DNA from 3 places in the Bradyrhizobium sp. 482_C4_N1_8 genome. Region 1 is predicted to be linked to each of the others. Evidence: predicted binding sites of a transcription regulator. Region 1 holds the regulator's gene; each other region holds the start of a gene.
The links. The regulator LexA, encoded in region 1, represses DNA repair genes until DNA is damaged. The targets are predictions, from matches to a motif close to TGTTCNNNNTGTGTTCNG.
Positions count from the first base shown of each region.

Region 2: a site for LexA is predicted at 4,884-4,901, ahead of uvrA (excinuclease ABC subunit UvrA). Genes of this name have one in related genera too.
Region 3: a site for LexA is predicted at 2,273-2,290, ahead of AB7Z56_RS34490 (PA0069 family radical SAM protein). Genes of this name have one in related genera too.

Region 1 covers NZ_CP197231.1:4,314,621-4,322,332, forward strand. Annotated here, with positions in the region: gene AB7Z56_RS20610 (YybH family protein) at 1-73, shown strand, start outside; gene AB7Z56_RS20615 (DUF2171 domain-containing protein) at 200-433, shown strand; gene AB7Z56_RS20620 (ComEC/Rec2 family competence protein) at 529-2,823, shown strand; gene AB7Z56_RS20625 (GAF domain-containing protein) at 2,833-3,774, opposite strand; gene AB7Z56_RS20630 (hypothetical protein) at 3,999-4,433, opposite strand; gene AB7Z56_RS20635 (hypothetical protein) at 4,680-5,012, shown strand; gene lexA (transcriptional repressor LexA) at 5,034-5,735, opposite strand; gene AB7Z56_RS20645 (molybdopterin molybdotransferase MoeA) at 5,912-7,123, opposite strand; gene AB7Z56_RS20650 (hypothetical protein) at 7,355-7,507, opposite strand; gene AB7Z56_RS20655 (HAD family hydrolase) at 7,705-7,712, opposite strand, start outside.
Region 2 covers NZ_CP197231.1:4,483,205-4,490,916, reverse strand. Annotated here, with positions in the region: gene AB7Z56_RS21430 (outer membrane protein) at 184-945, shown strand; gene AB7Z56_RS21425 (outer membrane protein) at 1,179-1,868, shown strand; gene AB7Z56_RS21420 (outer membrane protein) at 2,092-2,838, shown strand; gene AB7Z56_RS21415 (outer membrane protein) at 3,028-3,792, shown strand; gene AB7Z56_RS21410 (outer membrane protein) at 3,938-4,693, shown strand; gene uvrA (excinuclease ABC subunit UvrA) at 4,998-7,712, shown strand, end outside.
Region 3 covers NZ_CP197231.1:7,272,293-7,280,004, forward strand. Annotated here, with positions in the region: gene AB7Z56_RS34480 (ribonuclease HII) at 1-532, opposite strand, end outside; gene AB7Z56_RS34485 (VOC family protein) at 609-1,064, opposite strand; gene AB7Z56_RS34490 (PA0069 family radical SAM protein) at 1,088-2,251, opposite strand; gene AB7Z56_RS34495 (phosphoketolase family protein) at 2,462-4,849, shown strand; gene AB7Z56_RS34500 (acetate/propionate family kinase) at 4,854-6,035, shown strand; gene AB7Z56_RS34505 (hypothetical protein) at 6,215-6,598, opposite strand; gene AB7Z56_RS34510 (RMD1 family protein) at 6,775-7,614, opposite strand.

The DNA.
Region 1 (7,712 bases):
GGTCATCCTCTGCGAGGACGGCGACTGGAAGATCGTCAATCACCACGCCTCGTCGCGCGCGCCGTTGATCTAGCAGTCGCGCTACTCCGCCTCTTTCTCTTTCGTCATTCCGGGCTCGCGCCAAGTGGCGCGCCCCGGAATGGCGATAGCAACGAACTCTGCTCCCGCGCGTTGGGGTGGGTCCAACAAGGAACCCACCATGCAGAACATCGCAGAGCATATGGAAGTCATCGGCGCCGATGGCGTCCACATCGGCACGGTCGACAAGGTCGAGGGCCATCGCATCAAGCTGACCAAGAAGGACAGCGGCGAGGGCAGCCACAAGGGCCACCATCACTTCATCGACAAGGGCCTCGTTGCCGGTGTCGAGGGCAACAAGGTTCGGCTCTCGGCCAAGGCGGACGTCGCCGTGACGATGGAAGAGGAAAAGTAGGGGGCCGTTCGCTCCGTTCCTGATCCGTACCGCTATTCGCGCAGCCGCACGTTCCGGTAGCCTCCTGGCCTGTCGCGTATCGTAAGGTGCAGGGAATGGCGGAGCCGGGCCGGCCAGTTCGGTCCCAGGGGATCGCGGGGACTTGGATTGCGGGGACTTGGCCCGTCGGCCGAGCTGCATCCGCGGGCGGCCTCGCGCCGGCTGGGTTCGACCTCTGGACGTCGCTGGCCGGGACCCTGAGCGAATGGGCGCGCGCCGAGGCCGGCGCCGGGCGGTTGTTGCCATGGGTGCCGGTCGCGTTCGGCGGCGGCATCGCTCTCTACTTTGCCGCCGATCATGAACCGGTGCTGTGGGTCGTTGCCGCGACGGCCATCGCGCTCATGCTTGGCGCCGTGCTGTTGCGGCGGAGCCGGTTGTTTGCGCCGGCGATCATGATCGCGGCGGTCGCGGCCGGCTTTGCCACGGCGACCTGGAAGACGGCGCGGATCGCGCACACGGTGCTGGCAAAGCCGCTTTATTCCGTCTCGCTGTCGGGCTTCGTCGAGACCCGCGACATCCGCGAGCGCACCGACCGCTTCGTGCTGCGCGTCACCGCGATGGAGGCGCAGCGCAGCGACGTCAAGCTCGAGCGCGTGCGCCTCTCCGTGCGCAAGGGGACTGCGCCCGAGGTCGGCAGCTTCGTGCAGTTGAAGGCGCGGCTGTTGCCGCCGTTGTCGCCGGTGCGCCCCGGCAGCTATGACTTTTCGCGCGACATGTTCTTCCAGGGCATCGGCGCCTCCGGCTTCGTGATGGGCACGATTGCGGCATCGGTGCCGCCGGATGCCGGCGGCTTGCGGCTGCGTTATGCCGCCTTCATGCAGGGTCTGCGCGATGCGATCGACGCGCGCATCCGCGCCACGCTCGAGGGCGACAACCGGGCGATTGCGACCGCGCTGCTCACGGGCCGGCGCGACGCGATTACCACGCCCGTCAACGACGCCATGTTCATCTCGGGGCTCGGACATGTGCTCTCGATTTCCGGCTATCACATGGCGGTCGTCGCCGGCGTGGTCTTCTTCGCGGTGCGCGCGCTGCTGGCGTTGATTCCTGGAATGGCGGCCGGCTTTGCCATCAAGAAATGGTCGGCGGCCGCCGCGCTGGTCGCAGCCGCGTTCTATCTGCTGCTGTCGGGTGCGGAGGTCGCCACACAACGCTCGTTCTTCATGACGGCGGTGGTGTTGATCGCGGTCATGGTCGATCGCCGTGCCATCACCTTCCGCACGCTGGCTGTGGCCGCGCTGATCGTGCTCGCGGTCGCGCCGGAGGCGCTGGTGCATCCGAGTTTTCAAATGTCCTTCGCCGCGACGCTCGGACTGGTGGCACTGGTGCAGATCGGCATGCCGAACCTGTTTGCGTCGCCCGATCATTCCGCGACCGCGCGGATTGCAATGTGGGGCGGGCGCGAGATCGCGATGCTATTCCTGGCCTCGCTGATCGCGGGGCTCGCGACCACGCCCTATGCCGCCTTCCATTTTCACCGCGTGACGCCGTTCGGCGTGCTTGCCAACCTCGGGGCGATGCCGGTGGTCTCGGCCCTGGTGATGCCCGCGGGCCTGTTGGGCTTGATTGCAGCGCCGTTCGGACTCGATGGTCCGTTCTGGTGGCTGATGGGGATCGGCATCGACTGGATGGTTGCGGTGTCGCGCTGGGTGGCCGCTTTGCCGGGCGCGGTCGGCCGCATCTCGGCTTTTGGCATAGCACCGCTGATCGCGGCAAGCTTGGGAATCATCGTGATGGGCTTGTTGCGCACGCCGTTGCGCTGGGCCGGCGCGGTGGTGTTGTTGGCCGCGATCCTCTGGGGACTGTGCGCGCGGCAGCCCGATGTCCTGATCGCCGGTGACGGCCAGAGCGTCGCGATGCGGGGCAGGGATGGGCACCTGCATCTGATCAGGTCGAGCAAGGACAGTTTTCTTCTGAAGGAATGGCTCGCCGCCGACGCCGATCCGCGCGATGCCGGCAGTGCCTCACTGGCCGCCGGCGTGTCGTGCGACGAAGCCGGCTGCGTGACGCCGCTCGCCGACGGGCGCCTGGTCGCGCTGGCCTTGCGCATCGATTCATTGGCTGACGATTGCAGCCGGGCCGCGCTGGTGGTGACGGCGCGGCCGGCGCCGCCGGATTGCGCGGCCATGGTTGTCGACCGTCAGCGTCTCGCAAGGCAGGGCGCGCTGGCACTGACGCGAAGCGGCGACGGCTTTGCGGTTCAGGCGGCGAAGACGAGGGGGACAGACCGTCCGTGGTCGCCGGCGGCGGCCGGCGAGGCGGATTTCAGCGCGAGCCTTGCGCCGCAGGCGGCGGCTCCCCGCAACCGCGACGCGACGCCATCGGAAGCGGACCTGCAGGCTGAGGATTGAGCGGACGGGTTACAGATACCAGGCCAGCACGGCGTCGAGCCTGGCATTGCCGATCACCGGCAGGACGACCATCTGGCTCAGTCCAGAGGCGCTGGCCTGCGAGGCCGCGACCGAGCCGTCACGCGCGAGATCGTCGTTGAGCGCGGGCATGCCGGTGGCCCAGGCCCCGCCGATGCTGCCTTCGCCTTTGGCGATGGATTTCGTCGCATAGAGCGCGGCGAGGTCGGTCTGCGCGCTGCAATCGCCGGTGCGGAAGACCAGCGCCGAACGGGCCTCGTCCGGGACCCAGATCTCGAAGCGTCGCGCAATCGGGGTCGCCTGCGCGGAGAGAAATGTCAGCACCCAGGTTTGATCGGTGCCGGTCCGGTAGGGAACGCCGACGCCGAGATTGATTCCGACCTTGGCGGCGTCCTCCCAGCGCAGAAAACTCCTGGCATCGTGCAGGTCCTTGATGATCAGCGGCAGGCCGGCTTTCCAGATGCGGCCGGGCAGGCCGAAGCCACGCGGAAATCTGGTGTGGCGGGAGTTGAATTCGAACATGTCGGCGGTGCCGTAATAGCCGTCGACGAGCCCCATCTCGTGGGAGGTTTCGGCATCGTTGTGCCAGAGCTCGATCGCGCCGACATGGGCCTCGTCGTCGCCGCAGAACAGCACCATGACAGCTTGCAGGAATTCGCCTGAAAACACCGGCACCGCCACGCCGCAGGTCAGCCCGGCGGCGATGGCCTGATCGGTCCGCTTGAAATAGGAATCGGTGAATCTGGTGAGGATCACGGGGTGGCCGCTGGCCCAGGCCTTGCCGGGAAGTCCCTCGTCATATCCGAAGTGCAGATCCTCGCTCACGTCCCTAAACGCGGACAACCCTTCGCCGTAGAGGCCGCCGCCGAATTCCAGCCGCATGCGCGTGCGGTCAGGCACCCAGAGTTCAACGACGCGAATGAAGGTCTTCATCGAACGTGCCCGCCGTCTCAAGCCGCACCAAGCATCGGCCATTTGGCTGCGGAACGGACGTTTAAAATTCAGGCAGGACAGCGCAAACTTCGTGCGGTGGGAGGCACAACGGCTTGGTCCGCCCGATGGCGTTTCGCGGGGCACGAGCAACACCATCTCGCCGGCCTCGGCCGGCGATGGCGATTTTCAATCCTGGCCCGACCTGCCGGCCGGGAATGGCGATGTCAGCCGATCGGCAGGCGGGTGCTGGTTGGCCGGCTGTCGGTGATGGTCTGCGGCTTGTGCTCGCGCTCGCCGAGCGGCTGGGTCACCGGTAGCTGCAGCACGGTCGCACGCTGGCCTTCGACCAGCTGCGTCACCAGCACGGATTTGCCGTCGGGGAATTCGATCGCATCATGATGGCGATCGGGAATGTGCGGATCGATCTTGCCGAACTTGCCGACGCGCGAATTGACGGTGCGCGTCCAGATCCAGCGATTGTCGTAGCGGACGTTGTCGGCGAAGGCGAGCTCCGTTCCCGGGAGCAGGCAGACCGCGACGGTCGGATCGGCCGCGGAGGCAAAGCCGCGCGTCGAGGTGCCGCGGAAGGTTGTCGTGACGATCGTCTCGCCGACTTCGGCGGGACGCGACGCGACGGCATGCAGGCTGTAGTCACACATCGGGTGCTCCTCATGCAGGGATAGCGACCCACGTCTCTTAATCGAGGCGCAGGCCTCTATCAGAGTGGAAATACCAAACGTTCTGCCGGGTTGTAGGCAAATCTACGGCTCGCCGCCGCAGGCCGCAATCACATTAACTTTCCCGAATCCACCAGGAACAAAGCCCGCCCCTTTGCATTCCGCAGGCGCGTGTCAGCGCCCCGCAGGCGCCGACCAGCCGGAATATTGCCAGCCCGGCCGCGACGGTTGGTCGACGGCGTCGAGGGCCTTGCGGACTTGCTCGCTTACGGCGGTATCCTTGCGGGCATGGGGCCGCGATTGCGCGGCCAAGGCTTGCGCGGCCGATGCTGCGATCAGCGCCACAGCAACTGTGCTCAGAACGATCTGGCGCATGACTTCTCCTCGAACCTGAAGGCCGCGAAGCAGGGCTGCTTCGTGTGGCGTGCCGAGGATGTACCGCTGGAGGAGGGGCCGGATAATCTGCGCGAAACCAGAAAGACTATCCAGCGGAAGCGGACAATCGTCCGCTCCAATCCCGGATCGGCGATGCCGATCGAAAGCGCGCGGGGCGCGAAATGACCGATACCGGCACGTTCGGTATCAATACTTCCGGTACAGTCCGATCAGCTTGCCCTGGATCTTCACCCGGTTGGGCGGCAGAATGCGGACCTCATAGGCCGCATTGGCGGGCTCGAGCGCGATCGAGGCGCCGCGGCGGCGGAAGCGCTTGAGCGTCGCCTCCTCGTCGTCGATCAGCGCCACCACGATATCGCCGGTATCGGCGCTCTCGTTGCGCTGGATCAGCGCCATGTCGCCGTCGAGAATGCCGGCCTCGACCATGGAATCGCCGCGCACTTCGAGCGCGTAATGTTCGCCCGAGCCGAGCATGTCAGGCGGTACGCTGATGGTGTGGCTGCGGGTCTGCAAGGCCTCGATCGGCGTACCGGCCGCGATGCGGCCCATCACGGGGACCGCGACGGGGCGCTCGCCCTCGTCCGGCGGCGGGCTCGAAGTCGTGCGGACCTTGCCGAGATTGCCTTCGATGACGCTCGGCGTGAAGCCGCGGCGGCTGCCGGCGGCGGCCTGAAGCTCGGGCAGCTTGATCACCTCGATGGCGCGGGCCCGGTTGGGCAGGCGCCGGATGAAGCCGCGCTCCTCGAGCGCGGTGATCAGGCGATGGATGCCCGATTTCGAGCGCAGGTCGAGCGCGTCCTTCATCTCATCGAAGGAGGGCGGCACGCCGCTTTCCTTCAGTCGTTCGCTGATGAACCGCAGGAGCTCGTATTGTTTGCGCGTTAACATCTCGACCAAAATCCCCCGGTTGATGTCGTTCGATTCCGAGACGCTGAATTCAGCAGTAAGCCGCTACATTCTCGAAACAAATCATGAACGGACACTATATGTTCGATACATGTTCCGCAACTGCTTAATTTACCGTGAACGCGACAAAGTTCGCGGAACGCACGCGAACGAAGCGCTCAGACGGGCAGCCGCAAGACCTCGCAAGGCGTGCCGGCTTCGGCCTTCGACGCGAATGGCGCGCGCACGAGAAGTGCCTGTGCCGCAGCGAGATTCGCAAGCAGCGAGGAATCCTGGTGATTGACCGGAAGGGCGACGAGCGTGCCGTCGTCGCGCAGCTCGAGGCGTGCGCGCAGGTAATCCTCGCGCTGGTCATTGGCGCCGACATCGCGGCCGAGCACCGCGCGTTCGCGGCGGTGATGAATCATCGAACGGCCCGAAAGCGCGCGAATCAACGGCACCATGAACAGGAAGCCGCAAACGTAGGATGACACGGGATTGCCGGGCAGGCCGATCACGCGCATCGCGCCGAGCCGCCCGTTCATCATCGGCTTGCCCGGCCGCATCGCGATCTTCCAGAACGCCATCGAGATACCTTCGTCCCTCAGCGCCTGCTGGACCAGATCGTGGTCCCCGACCGACGCGCCGCCGGTCGTGATCAGGATGTCGGCGCCGCTCTCCCGCGCGCGGCCGATGCCGGCCGTGGTGGCCTCCAGCGTATCGGCGGCAACGCCGAGGTCGATGGTATCGGCGCCCTCGCTGCGGGCGAGCGCGTGCAGGGCGTAGCCGTTGGAATAGACGATCTGGCCGTGGCCCGGCGTCGTACCCGGCATCACCAGCTCGTCGCCGGTCGCGAGGATCGCGACCTTCGGGCGTCGCCGGACTGGCAGTTGCGGGTAATTCATGCCGGCGGCGAGCGCGAGGTCGCGCTCGGTGAGCCGGGCCCCTTTGCGCAGCAGCACGTCGCCTTCCGAGAAGTCGACGCCGGCGGGGCGGATGTGCCGCCCCGTTACGGCAGCTTCCTTGATCGTTATGCGCTTGCCGTCCGCGATCGTGTCCTCCTGGATCACGACCGCATCAGCGCCATCGGGAACGACACCGCCGGTGAAGATACGCACGGCCTCGCCGGCGCCGACCGATCCCGCAAACGGGCGGCCCGCCGCGACCTCGCCAATCAGGGTGAGCTGGGAGTCGATCTTCGCCGCATCGACCGCGCGCACCGCATAGCCGTCCATTGCCGACATCGCCTGCGGCGGCTGCGTGCGCCGCGCGGCGACGTCGCGCGCGAGCACGCGGTGGAAGGCTGCGTCGAGCGCGATCATCTCTTCAGGCAGCGGCTCTGCGCCCGCCAGCACCGCAGCGAGCGCGTCGGAAACCGGCATCAGGGCCACGGGTGAAAACTCCTGCTGGGCCCGTTCGGGCAAATCGGCGGCGAGAGTTCTAGCCGAGTGCAGGCGCAGAGGCAAAACAGTGGCCGCGCAGGATGATTTATCCTGCGTCATCCGCTCTGCGATGAAGGGTGAGCATCAAGTCCGCCGCGGCATGATCCAGAAGGCGAGACAGACCGGTACGAGGATGGCCATGGCGAGGACGAGAAGGACGAGAGCCACGGCCAGCATCGGTCAACTCCCCGGCGGCTTGTACGGACTGACGTCCGGCGCTGCGGGGCCCTGATCCTTGTCAGGCAGCGGGTCGGCCTGGGATTTCAGGTCGGCGGCCTTGCTGATCAGTTTTGCGGAGAGGTCAGAATCCGAGGTGGTTCTGGCGAATTTCATCAGCAGAGAGGCTTGCTTGGTAAGGTAGGTTTTGCCCAACACGACGATAAGCCCGATGTAGAATTCACAACGGACTCATGAGTCCCGAGAGGGGCAATCGTTCCGGGAACTCCGTATAAAAATGCACAAAGGGTTTTGGTTCCTCGCCCCCAGGCAAAATAGTTCCACTCGCGGCCCGTCGGCTTGCCGGCCAGAGGTCAGATTC
Region 2 (7,712 bases), 170 kb from region 1:
CGAAACAGCTTAACATTCATCAAGTTAGAAGCAGTTCAGATGCCGCCCGACTGTTGCATTCCGGAGACGGACTCCGCCTCCCGCCTAAGCTACGCTTGCTGCGGAATTAGATTCTTATAGGCGTCGCGCCTGATCAGCCGCTTCGGGGACTTCGAAAAGCGGTCAGAAACTGGGGGGACTGCAATGAATAAGATTTTGATTGGTACTATTGGTGCAATCGCGTTGGGGCTGTCGGCTCCCGCAAGCGCGGCAGATCTCGCTGCGCGTCCCTACACCAAGGCTCCAGCACCGATGATCGCGACCATCTACGACTGGAGCGGCTTCTACATCGGTATCAACGGCGGCGGCGGCACCAGCCACAAGTGCTGGGACGTCGATATCGGCGGTGGCGTTCTCGTAGGCGAAGGCTGCCACAACGCGACCGGCGGCACGGTCGGCGGCCAGGTCGGCTACCGCTGGCAGTCAGCCAACTGGGTGTTCGGCTTCGAAGGCCAGGGCAACTGGGCCGATTTCTCGGGTGACAACATCAGTGCGATCAGCGGCCTGCGCGATCGTTCGAAGATCAACGCCTTCGGCCTGATTACCGGTCAGGTCGGTTACGCCTGGAACAACGTCCTAGTCTACGTGAAGGGCGGCGGCGCCGTCGTCAGCGATCGCTACCGCAGCTTCGACGTCGCCAGCGGCCTCGAGTTCGACCGGGCCAACGAGACCCGTTGGGGCGGCACCGTGGGTGCGGGCGTCGAGTTCGGATTCGCCCCGAACTGGACCGTGGGTTTCGAATACGACCACATCTTCCTCGGCAACCGCACCATCGGCTTCACCGGATCCGGCAATTTCGCCCCGCTCGGCGTTGCCACACGCTCCGATCGCATCAGCCAGGACGTCGATATCGGCCTCGTCCGCGTGAACTATCGCTGGGGCGGCCCGATGATCGCAAGATACTGACATCCCTCTGAAATCGCTTGGAGATCAAAGGCCGGCCTCGCGCCGGCCTTTTTGCGTGGGCAACGGGAATTATAGGTCAGTCACCGTTACGTTTTGCGATTATTGTGGCTTTTGGGAGACACAACTTGCGGCTTTGCTCGTGTAAGCACGACATCAGTTGGACCACGGCGTCCGATGTCCTTCCGAACGCACGGAAGGCAAAAACAGAAACCGGGACTGGGATTAGTTTGAAAATGAAGAAGGTTTTGTTGGCTTCGGCCTGTTTGTTCGCTCTCGCTGCTCCGGCTTCGGCCGCTGATCTCGCGGCGCGCCCCTACACCAAGGCTCCGGTGGCGGTGGCCTCGGTCTACAACTGGACCGGCTTCTACCTCGGTATCGTCGGCGGCGGCGCCTGGGAAAACGGTTCCGGCGACCCGAAGATGAAGGGTGGCTTCGTCGGCGGCACCGCCGGCTACAACTGGCAGACCGGCAACGTCGTGTTCGGCGTCGAGGCTGATGGTTCCTGGGCTGACGTCAGCGCTTCGGCGACCGGCGCCACTGTTGTTCCCGGATTCGGCGTTGTGACCGCAACGGCGAGCTCGAAGACCGATGCCATGGGCACCGTGCGCGGCCGTATCGGCTACGCCGTCAATCAGGTCCTGTTCTACGGCACCGGCGGCTACGCCTGGATCGACAACAAGATCACCCTCTCCGCTCTCGGCCTGACCGCGTCGGACAGCAAGTGGCACTCCGGCTGGACCGTCGGCGCGGGCGTCGAGGCGTTCTTCGCTCCGCAGTGGTCGGTCAAGGGCGAGTACCTCTATCGCAGCCTCGGCGGCGAGACCTACTTCTCGGGCGCCCTGCCCACCGGCACGCTCAACTTCCACACCGTGCAGGTCGGCGTGAACTATCACTTCGGGGGCCCGGTGGTCGCGAAGTACTGAGCTTCGCTTCCAACGCACCGCGTTACGAAAGGCCGGCCTTGCGCCGGCCTTTTTGTTTTCGCGCGTCCAGATCCAGGCCAACCGATTCCCAACGTTTTCGGGGAAAGCTGTGGTATCCCGGTGACACAACCTTCGGCTTCAATGGTGTAGAGCAATGACATCGGTTGGGTCATTGGGTCGGCCGTTTTTGGTCGACAAAGAGAAACGAAACTGGGGAATTGAAATGAAGAAGGTTTTGCTGGCCTCGGCCAGTCTGTTCGCACTCAGCGCGTTGGCTCCCGCCTCGGCGGCCGATTTGGCGGCCCGCCCCTACACCAAGGCGCCCATTGCTGTGGCCTCGATCTACAACTGGAGCGGGTTCTACCTCGGCATCAACGGCGGCGGCGCTTCGAGCCGCAACTGCTGGGATGTCAACAATATCTTCGGCGTTGCGGGTCCGGACACGGCTGAAGGCTGTCACAATGCGACAGGCGGCGTCGTCGGTGGCCAGGTCGGTTATCGCTGGCAGTCGGCCAGCTGGGTGTTCGGCCTTGAAGCCCAGGGCGACTGGGCCAATCTGAAGGGCTCGAATACGAGCGTGGCGCTTGCTCCGCTGGTCAACGAGACCAAGATCGACGCGATCGGCCTGTTCACCGGCCAGGTCGGCTATGCCTGGAACAATGTGCTCTGGTACGTGAAGGGTGGCGCGGCGGTCACGCATGCCAAGTACAACGGCACGGTCGTCGGCGTGGTCCTCGACAGCGCAAGCGAGACGCGCTGGGGCGGCGCGGTCGGCACCGGCCTCGAATTCGGCTTCGCGCCGAACTGGTCCGTTGCGATCGAATACGACCATCTGTTCATGGGCAAGCGCAACAACTCGTTCACGATTCTCGGCATCAACGACCGCATCGACCGTATCAAGCAGGACGTCGATATGGGCACGGTCCGCGTGAACTACACCTTCGGCGGCCCGGTTGTGGCGAAGTACTGACCTTCGCCATCAACGCCATCGCGTTACGAAAGGCCGGCTTTGCGCCGGCCTTTTTGTTTTCGCGCGCACGGCGCGAGCGCTTGCGGACAAGTTCCATTTTTCGGCGCGCTGTGACCCTCCGGTGACAGACTGTCGCACCTCGAAGGTTGTATCGAAGATCGCAACAACTTTGGCCTTGGGGGGTCCGTCTTGAACAAGTTTATGCTTGCCGCCGCCGGCATAGTCGCGATGACCACGTCCGTTTCGGCGGCCGACCTGGCGGCGAGCCCCTACACCAAAGCTCCTGCCCCGATGATCGCCGCGGTCTACGATTGGAGCGGCTTCTACATCGGCGCCAACGGTGGTGGCGGCTGGAGCCATAATTGCTGGGACATCGTCACCAACATCCTCGGTGCGCCGGTCACTCCCCCCGCATCGGAGGGCTGCCACACCGCGACCGGCGGCGTGGCCGGCGGCCAGGCCGGCTTTCGCTGGCAGAGCGCGTCGTGGGTGTTCGGCGTGGAAGGCCAGGGCGACTGGGCTCACCTTAGCGGCTCCAATGGACCGAGCCTGGCTGCCGGCGGCGTCGGCTCAGACCGCTCGAAGATCAACGCCTTCGGCCTCGTGACCGGCCAGGTCGGCTACGCCTGGAGCAATGTGCTGTTCTACGCGAAGGGTGGTGCGATGGTTGTGAGCGACAAATACGAGGGCTTCACCACCGCCACCGGCTTCGTGTTCGACAGGGCGAATGAAACGCGCTGGGGCGGAGCGATTGGTGCTGGCCTCGATTTCGGCGTAACGCCCAACATCGTGGTCGGCGTCGATTATGTGCACGGCTTCATGGGATCGCGCGACAACCGCTTTACGTTCAACAACGGCACGTTCTCGCGCGCCGATCGGATCCGCCAGGACGTTGACATTGCAACGGCCCGCGTCAGTTACAGGTTCGGCGGCCCCCTCATCGCCAAATACTGATCTTCGCCTCCGACGCCATCGCGTTACGAAAGGCCGGCCTTGCGCCGGCCTTTTTGTTTTCGCGCGAGGGTGCACCCAACCGTCTTGGAGTCGTGAGGCGCGCGCAAGGCGTCCGCTAATGGCTTTGGCGAGTTGGGGACGTGACATGAAGACGTGGATGCTGGCTGCGGTCAGCCTGTTCGCACTCGGTGCGGTCGCGCCGGCTACCGCCGCCGATCTCCCGATCTACAAGGCGCCGGCGGCCGCCGTTCCCGTCTATGACTGGAGCGGCATCTATGCCGGCATCAACGGCGGCGGCGGCTTGGCCCATGCCTGCTGGGGCGTGACCCGCGCGCTCGGCATCGCTGTCGATCCGGCCGTTGGCGAAGGCTGTCACAATGCGGGCGGTGGCACGGTCGGCGGACAGCTCGGTTATCGCTGGCAGAAGTCGCGTTGGGTGTTCGGCATCGAGGGCCAGGGCAACTGGGCCGACTTCAAGGGCAGCAATGTCAGCGTGGCGCTGCCGCTGTTCACCAACCAGACCAAGATCGACAGCTTCGGCCTGTTCACTGGCCAGATGGGCTACGCCGTCAACAACCTGCTCTTCTATGGCAAGGCCGGCGCCGCGGTGGCGCACGACAAGTACGACACCTTCGTCCCCGGCGTCCCGGCCGCGGTGTTCAACAGCGTCAACCAGACCCGCTGGGGCTACACCATCGGCATCGGCGTGGAATGGGGCTTTGCCGAGAACTGGTCGGTCGGCGGCGAGTACAACCATGTCTTCCTCGGCCATCACAGCGCCGACTTCGCAACGCTCGTCGGCGGCTTCGCCCCGCGCACCGACCGGATCGGCCAGGATATCGACATGGGCCTGATCCGCATCAATTACCGCTGGGGCGGCCCGGTCGTCGCCAAATACTGAGACCAAGCTTCCCTCAGGAACCTCCAAGTCCTGATCATGTGCGGATTGCCCCAAATCCGCATTCAAACGCGAACGAAGGGCTGGCCTCGCGCCGGCCCTTCGCATGTTCCGGGGGCCCTGCTCCTGCCAGATGCCGCCAGCGCGCCAACAATCCGTTGACGATTCGCACACGCCACTGGAAATCCGTCCCCGTTCTTCCTACGTTCGCTGCCATACCCATCGGCGCCGATCCCGGTTCCGGGCGACGCGCGCCTTTTTTGTTGGCGCGATCGCGCACCTTTGGGATTCCTTGAGGGCAACTCGGATGGATGAAGTGATCAAGGCGAAGCGCCAACAGCAGAACGCGGGATCCAGCCTGCGCGCAATTACGATTCGTGGCGCGCGCGAGCACAACCTCAAGAATGTCGACGTCGAGATTCCCCGCGACAAGCTGGTGGTGTTCACCGGGCTGTCAGGCTCCGGCAAATCCTCGCTCGCCTTCGACACCATCTATGCGGAGGGCCAACGCCGCTACGTCGAATCGCTGTCGGCCTATGCGCGCCAGTTCCTGGAGATGATGCAGAAGCCTGATGTCGACCAGATCGACGGCCTGTCGCCGGCGATCTCGATCGAGCAGAAGACGACCTCGAAGAACCCGCGCTCGACCGTCGGCACCGTCACCGAGATCTACGACTACATGCGCCTGCTCTGGGCGCGCGTCGGCGTGCCCTATTCGCCCGCCACGGGTCTGCCGATCGAGAGCCAGACCGTCTCGCAGATGGTCGACCGCGTGCTGGCGCTGCCCGAAGGCACCCGCCTCTATCTGCTCGCCCCGGTCGTGCGCGGCCGCAAGGGCGAGTACCGCAAGGAACTCGCCGAATGGCTCAAGAAGGGTTTTCAGCGCGTCAAGATCGACGGCACCTTCCATGAGCTCGCGGAGGCGCCGACGCTCGACAAGAAATTTCCGCACGACATCGACGTCGTGGTCGACCGCATCGTGGTGCGCGCCGACATCGGCCAGCGCCTCGCCGAAAGCTTTGAGACCGCGCTGAAGCTCGCGGAGGGCCTCGCCGTCGTCGAGTTCGCCGATGCGCCTGCAGCGGCTGCGCCCGTCGAGGAGAAGAAGAAGACCGCAAAAATCCACGACAAGAGCGGGCCTGAGCGCATCCTGTTCTCGGAAAAATTCGCTTGCCCCGTCTCCGGCTTCACGATTCCGGAGATCGAGCCGCGCCTATTCTCGTTCAACAATCCCTACGGCGCCTGCCCGGCCTGCGGCGGCCTCGGCGTCGAGCAGCATGTCGACGAGGACCTCGTCATCCCCGACAAGGAGCTCGCCATCGGCAAGGGCGCGATCGCGCCCTGGGCCAAGTCGTCATCGCCTTACTATATTCAGACGCTGACGGCGCTCGGCAAGCACTACAAGTTCACCCTGACCACCAAATGGAAGGATCTGCCGAAGAAGACGCAGAACGCGATCCTCCTTGGCTCGGGCGAGGACGAGATCAAGTTCTCCTACGAGGACGGCGTCCGCTCCTACGACACCAAGAAGCCGTTCGAGGGCGTCATCACCAACATCAACCGCCGCTATCGCGAGACCGAGAGCGAGTGGGCGCGCGAGGAGCTCGCAAAATATTTCCACGACGTCCCCTGCGAAGGCTGCAAGGGTTTCCGGCTGAAGCCCGAGGCGCTCTGCGTCAAGATCGGCGGCAAGCATATCGGCGAGATCTCGGAGCTGTCGGTCAGGAAGGCCGGCGAATGGTTCGAGACCGTGCCCGAGGCGCTGAACACGCAGCAGAACGAGATCGCCGGCCGCATCCTCAAGGAGATTCGCGAGCGCCTCACCTTCCTGCTCGACGTCGGCCTCAACTACCTCACTCTGTCCCGCTCCTCCGGCACGCTGTCCGGCGGCGAGAGCCAGCGCATCCGCCTCGCCTCGCAGATCGGCTCGGGACTGACTGGCGTGCTCTACGTGCTGGACGAGCCCTCGATCGGCCTGCACCAGCGCGACAACGCCCGCCTGCTCGATACGCTGAAGCGCCTGCGCGACCTCGGCAACACCGTGATCGTGGTCGAGCATGACGAGGACGCGATCCTGCTTGCCGACTACGTCCTCGACATCGGGCCCGGCGCCGGCATGCATGGCGGCAACATCGTCGCCGAAGGCACGCCCGCCGAGATCATGCGCAACCCGAAATCGCTCACCGGCAAATATCTCACCGGCGAGCTCGAGGTCGAGGTGCCGGAGCGGCGCCCGCCGAACCATCGCCGCACCATCAAGGTGGTCAACGCGCGCGGCAACAACCTCAAGAACGTCACGGCCGAGATTCCGCTGGGCCTGTTCACGGCCGTCACCGGCGTCTCCGGCGGCGGCAAGTCGACGCTGCTGATCGACACGCTCTACAAGGCCATCGCCCGCAAGCTGAACAACGCTAGCGAAGGCGCCGCACCCCACGATCGCATCGAGGGCCTCGAGCACATCGACAAGATCATCGACATCGACCAGTCGCCGATCGGCCGCACCCCGCGCTCGAACCCCGCGACCTATACCGGCGCCTTCACGCCGATCCGCGAATGGTTCGCCGGCCTGCCCGAAGCGAAGGCGCGCGGCTACGAGCCCGGCCGCTTCTCCTTCAACGTCAAGGGCGGCCGCTGCGAGGCCTGCCAGGGCGACGGCGTCATCAAGATCGAGATGCACTTCCTGCCCGACGTCTACGTCACCTGCGACGTCTGCAAGGGCAAGCGTTACAACCGCGAGACGCTGGAGGTCCTGTTCAAGGGCAAGAGCATCGCCGACGTGCTCGACATGACCGTCGAGGAAGCCGCCGACTTCTTCAAGGCGGTGCCGCGCGTGCGCGAGACCTTCCAGACCCTGCACCGCGTCGGGCTCGATTACATCCATGTCGGCCAGCAGGCGACGACCCTGTCGGGCGGCGAAGCCCAGCGCGTCAAGCTCGCGAAGGAGCTGTCGAAGCGCGCCACCGGCCGCACGCTCTACATCCTGGACGAGCCGACCACCGGCCTGCACTTCCACGACGTCAAG
Region 3 (7,712 bases), 3.0 Mb from region 1:
CCTCGCAGTCGCAGGCGGTGTCGAGCCGGTCGCGGCCGTCGACAAACACATGACGCGGCGAGTCGGGCAGCGCCACCACGGCGCGCTTCAGCGCCCACAGCGAGGCGCGCAGGATGTTGTCGCGGTCGATTCGGGAGCGCGAGGCGACGGCGACCGAGACCTGCGCGGTGGCGCAGATCTTGTCGAAAAGCTTCTCGCGTTCCTCGGCCGTCAGGCGCTTGGAATCGTCGATGCCGCGGGGAATGCGGTCGGGATCGAGAATCACGGCGGCCGCGACCACGGGTCCGGCCAGCGGCCCGCGGCCGGCCTCGTCGCAGCCGGCAACCGGCCAGATGCCGCGCTTGATCAGCGCGCGCTCGCGGCGGAAGGTCGGCGATGCGACGGCGATGATGGCGCCCTGCCTACCGGCCGGGGCCTTGGCCGCCCCCTTGGCCGTCTTCGCAGGCGCTGCCTTCCTGGCGGCATCCTTCTTCGACGCGCCCTTCTTTGGCGCGTCTTTGGCCGGCTTCCTGGTGGACTTGTCCCGAATCATGGGCGGGATCGTGCGCAAGCGGCCCGGCCGGCGCAACCGGGAACCCCGGACAATTCCCGTTATTCAGACCAGCCGCCTACTCCGCCAGATGCACCCGCCGGTCCTCACCGACCTCGATGTCGGGCGCGACCACGACTTCCCAGGGATGGCCGTCGGGGTCGGCGAAATAGCCGGAATAACCGCCGTAGTCGGTCTCATGCGCCGCTTTCAGCAGCGCCGCGCCCTTGCCGACGGCGAAGGCCAGAACCGCATCGACCTCGCCGCGCGTGGCGCAGTTCCAGGCGAGCGTCATGCCGCGGAAGGTCGCGGGCCTCGGATTGTCCGGCAACTTGGCGTCGGCCGCGAGTTTGTCCCAGTGAAACAGGGCCAGCACCGGACCACCGGTATCGTAGAAGGCGACGGCCTCGCCGGTCGCCTTCAGCCGACGCGAGAAGCCGAGCGCGTCATAGAAGGCGATGCTGGCACGAATGTCGCTCACACCCAGTGTGATGACCGTGAGCCGCGGCACCGGCGCGGTAAGTTCCTGGCTCATGCTACGCCTCTTCCGTTTCCCGATCAGAACAGGCTGAGCTGATCGCCGTTCCGCTTCGGCCTCGCAAAGTGATCCGTCGTCAGCTTGGAGCGCCGCTTGTTCAGCCCAAGCCTGTCGCAGGCGATCTCGAAGCGGCGGCCGATGGTCCAGGCCATCGGTCCGGTGCCCTTCATCCGCTCGCCCCATTTCGCGTCGTAATCGCGGCCGCCGCGCATGTCGCGGATCAGGGTGAAGACGTGGCGGTAGCGGTCTGGATAATTGGCCATCAGCCATTCGCGGAAGAGATCGCGAACCTCCAGCGGCAGCCGCAACAGCACGTAGGAGGCTTCCTTGACGCCGGCATGGGCGGCGGCATCGAGAATGCGCTCGATCTCGGAATCGTTCAGCGCGGGGATCACGGGCGCGACCATCACGGTGGTCGGAATACCCGCGTCCGAAAGCTGCTTCAGCGCCTCCAGCCGCTTCGGCGGCGTCGATGCGCGCGGCTCCATGGTGCGAGCCAGCTTTGGATCGAGCGAGGTGACGGAAATTCCGACCTTGGCGAGATTGCGCTTGGCCATCCGCGCGAGAATGTCGATGTCGCGCGTGACCAGCGCCGACTTGGTGACGATGCCGACGGGGTGGCCGGCGCGCTCCAGCACTTCGAGAATGCCGCGCATGATCTTACGCTCGCGCTCGATCGGCTGATACGGATCGGTGTTGGTCCCGATCGCGATCATCCGCGGCTCGTAGCCGGTCGCGGCCAGCTCCTTCTCGAGCAGCGCCGGCGCATCGGGCTTGGCAAACAGCTTTGACTCGAAGTCGAGCCCCGGCGACAGGCCGAGATAGGCGTGCGTCGGCCGCGCGAAGCAATAGACACAGCCGTGCTCGCAGCCGCGATACGGATTGATCGAGCGGTCGAAGCCAATATCGGGGGATTCGTTGCGGGTGATCACCTTGCGCGAGGTATCGACGCCGACGGTGGTCTTGAACGGCGGCAGCTCCTCCAGGCTCTGCCAGCCATCGTCGAAGGCGACGCGGGCCTCGGCCTCGAAGCGGCCGCTGGCATTGGACTGGGCGCCCCGCCCTCGCCTGCGCTGTTTGTCGATGGCGACCGCCAGTTCGGGAAAATCAGAGTCCGCACCCGCCGGCTCGGAGGGCGCCGTGACCGGCGGGTGCTTGAGAGCATGAGAGGATGCTGGACTCATGAAGCCAAGATAGCACGCAAAAGGAACAAATCAAGAACACAAACAAAAAACTCAAAAACAACCCCATGCACAGTAGCCGCCCAAATTTCGGGCGCGGTCCCTTGACCTCACGCAACACACCCGTCGCGGCGATCCTGTTCGATGCCGGACAGGGATCAATCGCACCGGAACAAAGTTGGTGTCGATCGCTGGGTGAAGGTCAGCAGGAACATGACAAATCAACGACAATCGGCCTCAGGGAGCAGCGAGCTCGATCTGCTCGATCGCTATTGGCGCGCCGCGAACTACCTCTCCGTCGGGCAAATCTATCTGCTCGACAATCCGCTGCTGCGCGAGCCGTTGCGGCCGGAGCACATCAAGCCGCGCTTGCTCGGCCATTGGGGCACGACGCCCGGTTTGAACTTCATTTACGCCCATCTCAACCGCGTCATCCGCGCGCTCGATGTCAACGTGCTCTATATCTGCGGTCCCGGCCATGGCGGCCCGGGCATGGTGGCCAACACCTATCTCGAAGGCAGCTACAGCGAGATCTATCCTGACGTCGCGCGCGATACAGACGGATTGCGAAAACTTTTCAGGCAGTTCTCCTTCCCCGGCGGCATTCCGAGCCACGCGGCGCCGGAAACGCCAGGCTCGATCCACGAAGGCGGCGAACTCGGCTACGCGCTGGTGCATGCCTATGGCGCCGCATTCGACAATCCCGACCTGATCGTCGCCTGCGTCGTCGGCGATGGCGAGGCGGAAACCGGCCCGCTCGCGGCGTCCTGGCACTCGAACAAGTTCCTCAATCCCGCCCATGACGGCGCTGTGCTGCCGATCCTGCACCTCAATGGCTACAAGATCGCGAACCCGACCGTGCTCGGACGGATGCGCGACGCGGAGATCCGCGACCTGTTCCGCGGGTTCGGCCACGAGCCGCTGTTCGTCGAGGGCGACGATCCCGAATTGATGCACCAGGCCATGGCGGATGCGCTCGACGTCGCGCTCGCCAGCATCCGCTCGATCCAGCAGCATGCCCGCGACGGCCGCAAGAGCGTCGAGCGGCCGCGCTGGCCGATGATCGTGCTGCGCAGCCCGAAGGGCTGGACCGGCCCGAAGGAGGTCGACGGCAAGAAGGTCGAGGGCTTTTGGCGCGCGCATCAGGTTCCCGTTGCGAGCTGTCGCGAGAACCCGGCGCATCTGAAAATCCTCGAAGACTGGATGCGCAGCTACGAGCCCGAGAAGCTGTTCGACGGCAGCGGCGCGCTCATTCCCGAGCTCCAGGCGCTGGCGCCCGACGGTAACAGGCGCATGGGCGCCAATCCGCACGCCAATGGCGGCCTGCTGAAGAAGGAGCTGAAGCTGCCGGACTTCCGCAGTTTTGCGTTGGACGTGCCGCAGCCCGGCGGCGTCACCGGCGAAGCAACGCGCGAGCTCGGCAAATTCCTGCGCGACGTCATCCGCCTCAACGCAGAAACGCGCAACTTCCGCATCATGGGTCCGGACGAGACCGCGTCAAACCGGCTCGATGCCGTGTTCGAGGCGACCGAACGGGTCTGGATGGAGCCGACGGAGCCTTACGACGTGCATCTCGCCCAGGACGGCCGGGTGATGGAGGTTTTGAGCGAGCATCTCTGCCAGGGCTGGCTCGAGGGCTATCTGCTCACCGGACGGCACGGCTTGTTCTCCTGCTACGAGGCCTTCATCCACATCGTCGATTCCATGTTCAACCAGCACGCCAAATGGCTGAAGGTGACGCGACATCTGCCCTGGCGGCGACCGATCGCCTCGCTGAACTATCTCCTGACCTCGCATGTCTGGCGGCAGGACCATAACGGATTCAGCCATCAGGATCCCGGCTTCGTCGATCTCGTCGCCAACAAGAAGGCCGACATCGTCCGCATCTACTTCCCGCCCGACGCCAACACGCTGTTGTGGATCGCCGATCACTGCCTGCGCACCTATGACCGCATCAACGTCATCGTCGCCGGCAAGCAGCCGGCGCCGCAATGGCTGTCGATGCAGGACGCCGCCACGCATTGTGATGCCGGCATCGGCATCTGGACCTGGGCCGGCACGGAGGATGCGGATGGCGAGCCCGACGTCGTGATGGCCTGCGCCGGCGACGTGCCGACACTGGAGACGCTCGCCGCCGTCGATCTGCTGCGCAAGGCGCTGCCCGACCTGAAGATCCGCGTCGTCAACGTCGTCGACCTCATGACGCTGCAGCCGAAAGACCAGCACCCGCACGGCCTGTCCGACCGTGACTTCGACAGCCTGTTCACACCAGACAAGCCGGTGATCTTCGCCTATCACGGCTATCCCTATCTCATCCACCGTCTCACCTATAACCGCACCAACCATGCCGGAATGCATGTGCGCGGCTTTGCCGAGGAAGGCACCACGACGACGCCGTTCGACATGGTCGTCCTCAACGGGCTCGACCGCTATCACCTCGCGATCGAGGCGATCGCGCGCGTGCCGGGTCTGGCGACCAAGGCCGCGCAGGTGCAACAGCAGTTCCGCGACAGACTGATCGAACATTCGCACTATGTGCGCGAACACGGCGAGGACATGCCTGAAATTCGCGACTGGGTCTGGCCGGGCAAAGCGGGTTGACGTCATGACGGCGTCGGCCCTCGTGCTCAACTCGGGCTCGTCGAGCATCAAGTTCGGCCTGTTCGACATCGCGGCGGACGAGCCTGCCCTGCTCTGCAAGGGCCTGCTCGACGAGCATGAGGCGAAGCCGCGGCTCGTGGTGAAAAGCCCTGCGGGCGGAGACCTGTTCGAGACGCAGAGGGAAGCATCCGATGCGGACAGCGGTCATCTGTTCGCGGAGGTGCTCGGCTTCATCGAGGAGCGTTTTGCCGACCACCGCCTGCGCGCCGTCGGTCACCGCATCGTTCATGGCGGGCCGGATTATTCGGGCCCGGTTGAGCTGACTGACGACGTCTACGCAAAGCTGGACGCACTGACGCCACTGGCGCCGCTGCACCAGCCGCGGTGCCTTGAACCAGTCCGCACCATCAGGGCAATAAAGCCCGACCTGGCACAGATCGCATGTTTCGACACCGCCTTTCATCACAGCATGGCGCCACCCGCGAGCCGCTTCGCCATCCCGCGGCGCTATGAAGAGCGCGGTATCCGGCGCTACGGCTTTCACGGCCTCTCGTTCGAATATGTCGCGGGGCGCCTCGCGAAAATCGCGCCGCAGTTCGTTGCCAAGCGCACCGTCATCGCGCATCTCGGCAATGGCGCCAGCCTGTGCGCGTTGCGCGATGGCCGCAGCGTCGACACCACGATGGGGCTGACGCCGCTCGATGGCCTCGTGATGGGCACCCGGAGCGGCACGATCGATCCCGGCGTGCTGCTCTATCTGCAACAGCACGAGAGGATGTCGGTCGAGGATGTCCAGCACCTGCTCTATCACGAGTCAGGCCTGCTCGGCGTCTCCGGCATCTCTGCCGACATGCGCACGCTGCTGGCGAGCCGTGAGGCTGCGGCGCGGCAGGCGGTCGAGCTCTTCACCTTCCGTGCGGCGCAGCAGGTCGCGGTGATGGCGACCACGCTGGGCGGGCTGGACTGTCTGGTCTTCACCGGCGGCATCGGCGAGCATGCGAAGGAAATCCGCGCCGCGATTGGTGAGCGGCTTGGGTGGCTCGGCGTACATATTGACGCGGGTGCGAATGACGCGGCACGCGAGCGGATCAGCAGCAGTGGCAGCACCGTCAATGTGTTCGTCATTCCGACGAATGAGGAGCTGACGATCGCTCGGCATTGCGCGGCTGTGCTGCGAGCGAAATGAAAGCCCGGTCGACCGCTGCATCTTTCCCTTCTCCCCCGTGGGAGAATTTCAGCGGACCATGACTTGTCGGGCCATGACTTGTCGCAGCGCTGCTGCGCCACTGTCGAAATGACCATGGTGCGCAAAGCAAACGATTTCGCCAGCGCTTCGAGCACCATGGGCCAACTACGTCGCTCCGCTCAGTACGGAGAGTACCCGCCCGGGCAAACATAGTTTCCGTAAGCGTCATAGCCGCAGCCGCTGCGGTAGTAGGCCCCCGTCGCAGCTGCGCCGATCGCCGCGGCCCCCACTGCCGCCGCACCGACGCCGTAACGATATCCGCGATACCCTGCATAAGCGCCCCGATAGCCGTAACGCCCGCCGCGCACGGCGACAGCACCGCCCCGATATCCACGCGCCGCGACCGCGCCCCCGCGGTAGCCTCCTGCCCGCACGGCACCGCCGTGGAAACCTCCTGCGCGCATGCCGCCGCCGCGACCGCCGCGGGCAGATGCGTCATCGGGAGTGAAGGCGACAAGCAGCATAGCTGCGGCTGCCGAAGCGATGAGAGCTTGACGCAACATCAGCGTACTCCTTCTTCGAGGGAGGAAGCCGCGGACAGCTGCACATCGCGTTGACCGCGGGTCCGATCGAAGTCTCGTGCGCTGGAGCTTCGTGCCTTTGATTTGGATCAACGTTCATCTACATGAACGACGGTTCCCCGCCCGCACAGTGGCGTGCAGGCCGATCTCAGGCCGATCTAATGCGTGCCCGACAGGATCTGGATGCACCCGATCACGACCTCGATCACGATCAGCACCACGACTGCGATTTCCAGACGCAGCGAGCGCTGGGTGTCGATGATGTCGGTCAGCGCGTTGGCGGTTTCCGACACCGCGGTGAGCTTGCGCTCGAGCGTATCGAGGCGCTCCTTCAATTCGTACTCGTCTTCGAGACGGGCATAGAGGCGGTCGAGCTCGGGCTTCTCCCAGAGCACGTCCGGTTTCTCGGCCACCGCGACACGGCCGGCGACGCGCTGCTGGACCAGAAGCGCATTGCCGATCAGTTGCAAGATGCCCTTGCGCCGGGGCGGCGTGCGGCCCTGCTCGGCGAGTCCCCGCGCAAAGGGCTCGATCACGTCGAAGACCGCGGCGACGCGGCGCTCGTCGCGGGCGAGCGAGGTGCTCTTGGCGAGCGCGTCCGCAACGATCAGCAGGCGATCGTCGGAGAATTTGGCGAGGCAGATCGGCCCGCCGGGCTGGATCGCCTCGGCGTTCTCATCCTTGCAGAGCTGCGCCTGTGCGATCTCCTCTTCAAAAGGGCTGAGCTCGCCGGTCACCCGCGGTTTCAGGCTGTCGATCAGCACCTTCTCCTCCGAAGGGAGGAGGCCGATCAGCACCACGACGCCGTAGCGGAAGATCACGACGAGCCCGGCATGGACGCGGAAGGCAGCAGGCGTCGAGGAGACAGGTGCGCCAAGCTCGAGCCCGGACGGATTGATGCGTTCGCCCAGCATCACGGCGCGGATCCGCAGGGTCGGCGCGGCCTCCGGCTTCGGCGATGTTGGCGTGGTGCCAACGGGAAGTTGATCGGCGTTCACTGGACTATCTCACTTTGCGCGGCGAGCGTTGCACGTTTTTCCCGTCGAAAGGTTTGTGTCAGACTGCCGGTGCAGCCTTGCGGAACGTGCCGTCCTCG